2 linked regions of the Chitinophaga caseinilytica genome follow. The protein of the gene in region 1 interacts with the protein of each later gene in a pairwise test. Links are inferred from orthologs where the notes say so. Each region holds a gene or a part of one and is shown in the gene's direction. Other genes may lie near its edges.

What was found.
Region 2: the proteins of sucC (region 1) and sucD interact in binary tests that used the Escherichia coli proteins (3 or more experiments, as listed by UniProt). The link is inferred for Chitinophaga caseinilytica from one-to-one orthologs.

Annotation. Positions count from the first base shown.
Region 1 is NZ_CP150096.1:2,520,912-2,524,021, reverse strand. What follows is about bases 324-3,108. They hold sucC (ADP-forming succinate--CoA ligase subunit beta), read left to right. Parts: upstream 324-1,002; coding sequence 1,003-2,214; downstream 2,215-3,108. Other genes in these bases: WJU22_RS10560 (DUF4407 domain-containing protein), read left to right, coding at 2,651-3,108; WJU22_RS10570 (purine-nucleoside phosphorylase), read right to left, coding at 324-886. Also shown: more of WJU22_RS10570, read right to left, coding at 74-323; more of WJU22_RS10560, read left to right, coding at 3,109-3,110. UniProt on the Escherichia coli protein: Succinyl-CoA synthetase functions in the citric acid cycle (TCA), coupling the hydrolysis of succinyl-CoA to the synthesis of either ATP or GTP and thus represents the only step of substrate-level phosphorylation in the TCA.
Region 2 is NZ_CP150096.1:1,798,927-1,801,990, forward strand. The notes cover bases 318-3,056. They hold sucD (succinate--CoA ligase subunit alpha), read left to right. Parts: upstream 318-1,115; coding sequence 1,116-1,997; downstream 1,998-3,056. Other genes in these bases: WJU22_RS07720 (ABC transporter ATP-binding protein), read left to right, coding at 318-732; WJU22_RS07725 (hypothetical protein), read left to right, coding at 687-1,019; WJU22_RS07735 (FAD-dependent oxidoreductase), read left to right, coding at 2,082-3,056. Outside these bases: WJU22_RS07715 (MlaE family ABC transporter permease), read left to right, coding at 1-183; more of WJU22_RS07720, read left to right, coding at 208-317; more of WJU22_RS07735, read left to right, coding at 3,057-3,064. UniProt on the Escherichia coli protein: Succinyl-CoA synthetase functions in the citric acid cycle (TCA), coupling the hydrolysis of succinyl-CoA to the synthesis of either ATP or GTP and thus represents the only step of substrate-level phosphorylation in the TCA.

The DNA of each region.
Region 1 (3,110 bases):
CGGTGCAAACCAGCAGGAGGAAAAGGATCGAGAATTGCCTCATCGGGATGATTCGTGTAAGGTCCGGCATATGCTACAATTGCCGGGCCAATTCGCTGAAAATATAAGTTAAATGCGGCTCCGCTGCTTTAGCGGCTGCCAGTACCTCTTCGTGGGTGATGACGTTTTCTTCTTCACGGATGCCGAGGTCGGTGATGACGCTCATGGCGAAAACGCGCAGTCCGCTGTGGGCGGCTACGATGACTTCCGGAACGGTGCTCATGCCCACGGCGTCTCCGCCGATGATGTGCATGAATTTATATTCGGCCCGTGTTTCGAACGTGGGGCCCTGCACGCCAACGTATACGCCTTCATGCAAATGAATCCCTTTTCCCGCGGCGATTTCCTTCGCTTTGGCGATGAGCGCTTTGCTGTAGGGCTCGCTCATGTCGGGGAACCGGGGGCCGAGGGCGGCGTTGTTGGGGCCGCGGAGCGGATGTTCGGGCTGGAGGTTGATGTGATCGGTGATGATCATGAGATCGCCGACCCGGAATTTGGCGTTCATGCCGCCGGCCGCGTTGGAGATGAGGAGGGTCTCGATGCCGAGGGCCTTCATCACCCGAACGGGGAAAGTGACCTGCTGCATGGAAAGGCCTTCATAATAATGGTACCTCCCCGCCATGGCCACCACAGGCTTGCCGGCGAGCTTCCCCAGGATGAGCCGGCCCGAATGCCCCTCCACCGTTGCCGGCGGGAAATGGGGGATCTGGTCGTAAGGGATCTCCACCCGGTCGGTGATCTCCCCCGCCAGGTTCCCCAGGCCGCTGCCCAGTATGATGCCCACCGCAGGACGCCCGGGAGCGAACTGCTGAATATAGGCCTTCGATTCGTTGATCTGTTCCAGCATTTGCGGATTTTGTGCCCGGCAAAGTTAATTGTTCGTGGCATATCATCCATCCCATCCAAAGAAATCCCCGGATTAAAACATAAAATGCCTAAATTAGCGGCCAAATTTGTATTCCGATGAATTTACACGAGTACCAGGCTAAAGAACTGCTGAAAAAATACAACGTACCGGTACAGGAAGGTATCCCGGTTGACACGCCCGAAGCTGCCGCCGAGGCTTACAAGCAACTGAAGGTGCAGTTTGGAAACGAGTTCGCCGTAGTAAAGGCGCAAATACACGCGGGCGGGCGCGGTAAAGGCAAGATCCGTGGCACCGAACAACGCGGCGTAGCCGTTGGTAAAAACGCGGAAGATGTAAAAACCATCGCCGGAAACATCCTCGGTGGCACCCTCGTAACCATCCAGACCGGCGAAGCCGGCAAGGTTGTCAATAAAGTACTGGTAGCCCAGGACGTTTACTATCCCGGCGCCAATCCCATCAAAGAATTCTACCTCTCCATCCTCCTCGACCGTGCAACCGGTCAGAACGTGATCATGTACTCCACCGAAGGAGGCATGGACATCGAGGAAGTGGCCCATAACACGCCCGACAAAATTTTCAAGGAGTGGGTATACCCCGGCGGCAAACTCGAAGCCTTCCAGGCCCGCAAGATCGCCTTCAACTTCGGCCTCTCCGGCGAAGCGTTCAAAAACATGGTGAAATTCGTGACCAACCTCTATAACGGATACGTTGGGCTCGACGCCGCCATGCTCGAGATCAACCCGCTGTTCAAAACGAGCGACGAGAAAATCATCGCCGTAGACTGCAAACTGAACCTCGACGACAACGCCCTCATCCGCCACCCGGAACTCGTTGCCCTGCGCGACATTACCGAAGAAGACCCCACCGAAGTGGAAGCCGGCAAACACAACCTCAACTTCGTGAAACTCGACGGTAACGTAGGTTGCATGGTGAACGGCGCAGGCCTTGCCATGGCTACCATGGACATGATCAAGCTGTCTGGTGGCGAGCCCGCCAACTTCCTGGACGTAGGCGGCACCGCCAACGCGCAAACCGTTGAAGCCGGTTTCCGCATCATCCTGAAAGACCCGAAAGTAAAAGCGATCCTCATCAACATCTTCGGTGGTATCGTTCGTTGCGACCGTGTTGCCCAGGGTGTGATCGACGCTTACAAATCCATCGGCACCATCGAAGTGCCCATCATCGTGCGTCTCCAGGGCACCAACGCTGCCGAAGCGAAAGCCCTCATCGAGGAAAGCGGCCTGAAAGTTCAATCCGCCATTCTGCTCAGCGAAGCAGCTGCACTCGTAAACAAAGCCGTTAGCTAAGCTATCGCCTTCATATTTTTCCGGAAAGGACGGTCTTATTGGCCGTCCTTTTTCGTTATAGGCCGGCATCCGCCCGCTGGCCCGGCCGCCGTTGTGTCACTCCCTTCAACAGCCGTGCGCCGCCCGGCGATGCTTCTTATCCACCCATCCCCTCCAACAAAGTCCACCTTCAAAATCCGCCTTGCCATCAAAACCGGCAAACGCCCCCGCGATCCCTCCAAACAATCCGCCCTTCCCCATCGACCACCTGCCTTCAAACCCGGCGATGCATCTTTTCCACCGATCCCTCCAAACAATCCGCCCCTCCCACCATCGACCGCCTGGCATCGATCCCCGCCGCCCGCGGTAAATTTGCGGTGCGGGCAAAAAAATTGCCTATTTTTGACTTCCATCCTTCTTATCAAAAACATGACGGCTTACCTGAAAACGAAACAGCATGTTACGTATCCGTCATTTCTTCCTCATCTGCTCGGGCGCACACCTGCCCCTGCTCCGCCGCGCACCTGCCGAAACCAATAAGTACGCCGGCATAGGGGCTACTATTTTCTTTACCGGACTGTTTGCCGCCATCGCCGCAGGGTATGCGCTGTGGACCGTTTTCCGCAACCCCTGGGCCGCCGTCGGGTTCGCTTTGCTGTGGGGGCTCATGATCTTTAACCTCGACCGCTACATCGTGTCGAGCCTCAAGAAGCGCGACCGCTTCGGCAAAGAGCTATGGATGGCCGTTCCGCGCCTCCTCCTCGCCGTGATGATCGCCGTGGTGATCTCCAAACCCCTGGAACTGAAAATCTTCGAACGGGAAATCCTCGCCGAGCTCACCCTCATGGAACAGGAACAGCGCCAGGCGGAAGACTCCCTCGTCCGCGGTGCCTTCACTTCCCGCAAAGCCGAACTCG
Region 2 (3,064 bases), 720 kb from region 1 along the record:
GTATTCTTCGCCCTGAGCAAATCCTATACTTACGCCTTCATCATTTCCAGCATTCCGGCCTATTACGGATACCATGTGCAGGGTGGCGCCCTCGAGATCGGGAAAGCCAGCACCACCGCGGTGGTGATCAGCTGCGTGATGATCCTTTTCGCCGACTATGCCCTCGCAGCCATGCTGCTGTAACCCTCTAACCGAGAAGAACGATCTATGATAGAACTGAAAAATATCCGCAAAAGCTTTGGAGAAAAGGAGATACTGAAGGATGTGTCCGCCACGATGGAGGCCGGGAAAACCAACCTCATCATCGGCGCCAGCGGCAGCGGCAAAACAGTGCTCATGAAATGCATGGTGGGCCTGATCCCGGTCGATAGCGGCCAGGTGCTCTATAACGGGGAAGACTTCACCGCCATGGACGATAACGCCAAAAAGCCCATCCGCCAGGCCATCGGCATGCTATTCCAGGGCTCCGCGCTCTTCGATTCCATGACCGTGGAGCAGAACGTCATGTTCCCACTCGATATGTTCTCCAGCATGAGCTATAAGGAAAAACGCAAGCGGATGCAGGAATGCCTGGACAGGGTAGAGCTCAAAGACGCGAACAAAAAATTCCCGGCCGAAATCAGCGGCGGGATGAAAAAAGGGTCGGCATCGCCCGGGCGATCGTCCTCAACCCGAAATATCTGTTCGTGGACGAGCCCAATTCCGGCCTCGATCCGCAAACTTCCCTCGTGATCGACAAACTCATCAAGGATATTACGATCGATTATGATATTACAACCGTGGTGAACACCCACGACATGAATACCGTGATGGAAAGCGGGGACCATATTGTTTACATGCACCAGGGGAAGAAGCAGTGGGAAGGCAGCAATGAAGACATTATTTTCAGCGAAGACAAGCTGCTGAACGATTTTATCTTCGCGTCCGAATTCTTCCAGGACATCAAGGAAATGCGGAAAACGGAAGCTTTCCGCGACAAAAAATGGCGGCATAAAGGGGGAGAAGCGGGTAACAAATAGTTAATATTCCTCAACTAAAGCGGCTTTCCTTTTCTTTTTAGCCGCAATCCGTTATTTTTGCCCCACCTTATCTAAAAAATAATTAAATCAGACGCGATGAGTGTTTTAGTTAATAAGAACAGCAAAGTGATCGTGCAGGGATTTACCGGGACCGAAGGTACCTTCCATGCCACACAAATGATCGAGTACGGCACCAACGTGGTAGGTGGCGTAACGCCGGGTAAAGGCGGCAGCTCCCACCTGGAGCGCCCTGTGTTCAATACCGTGGCAGACGCGGTGAACGCTACGGGAGCGGATGTTTCCATCATCTTCGTACCGCCGGCATTCGCTGCTGATGCGATCATGGAAGCGGCTGACGCGGGTATCGCGCTGGTGGTATGCATCACCGAAGGTATTCCCGTGCAGGACATGGTGAAAGCCAAAAACTACCTCAAAGCACACAATACCCGCCTGATCGGCCCCAACTGCCCGGGCGTTATCTCCGCTGAAGAAGCCAAAGTAGGCATCATGCCCGGTTTCATCTTCAAAAAAGGCAAAGTTGGCATCGTGTCCAAATCCGGTACGCTGACTTACGAAGCGGCAGACCAGGTTGTTAAAGCCGGTCTGGGCGTTTCCACCGCTATCGGTATCGGCGGCGACCCGATCATCGGCACCACCACCCGCGAAGCGGTGGAACTGCTGATGAACGACCCCCAAACCGAAGCCATCATCATGATCGGCGAAATCGGCGGTTCCATGGAAGCGGAAGCTGCAGAATGGATCAAAGCCAATCCGCACAAACCCGTTGTAGGCTTCATCGCCGGCCAAACCGCGCCTCCGGGCCGCCGTATGGGCCACGCGGGTGCCATCATCGGTGGTGCAGACGATACCGCTGCTGCTAAAATGAAGATCATGCGCGCCTGCGGCGTTCATGTGGTAGACAGCCCCGCAGACATCGGCAAACGCATGGCAGAAGTGCTCAAAGGCGTTCCTGCTTAATCTCCCGGTAATTCTTACCTTACATATATCCCCGTTGCGGCACCGTGACGGGGATTTTTTTGCCCTTACCTTTGCAGCGGATTTATGGAAACAGTTGATTACATACTCGTAGGCCAGGGCGTAGCCGGCACCCTGCTGGGCTGGGAAATGCGGCAGGCAGGGCTGAAGATCGCGCAGTTCGACGACGGGCGGGGCGATGCCGCGTCGCGCCTGGCGGCGGGGATCATCAATCCTGTTTCCGGCCGGAAGTTCGAAGTGGCGTGGCAGTACGACGTCGTGTACCCCCGGGCGAAAGCCACCTACAGGGCCATGGAGGCGGCTTTGGGCATATCGGTGTTTACGGAGCGCGATATCTGGAACGTGTGGACCTCCGCCCAGATGCGCGACGCCTTCGCCCAGCATCCCACGCCCTACAGCATCGTTTCCCCGGCCCCGCGGTACGCCGGCCTCCTGGAAGCACCCTTCGGCGCGGGGATCGTCTCGGGTGCGAACGTAGACCTGGGAACGCTGCTGCCCGCCTGGGCCGCCCATGCCGGGGTGCGCCGCGAAACACTCGATATCCCTTTGCTTCAGTTGACGGATAAAGGCGTGGAATACAAGGGGTTGCAAGCCAAAGCGGTGATCTTCTGCGAGGGCGTGGCCTCACCGCAAAACCCCTGGTTCGGCAAGCTCAAATTCCTTCCCAACAAAGGCGAAGCCCTCATCGTCCGCCTCCCGTTCGATACTACGGATATCATTAAGAAAGGCGTCACCCTCGTGCCCCTCGGCCATCAAACCTTCTGGGCCGGCGCCACCTTCTCCTGGGATTACCCGGACACTTCGCCCACCCCGGAAGCCCGCGCCCACATCGAATCCCAGCTCCGGCAACTGCTGAAAACAGACTTCGAGGTCATCGATCATAAAGCCGCCGTTCGCCCCTCGGGGCCAGACCGTAGGCCCATGGCGGGCTTACACCCGAAGTTCCCACAAGTGGGGATTTTCAACGGCATGGGCTCCAAAGGCTGTTCCCTCGCGCCCTGGGCCGCCGCCAAATTCGTGGGGAACCTGGTGAAAGGGGAAGAAATGCC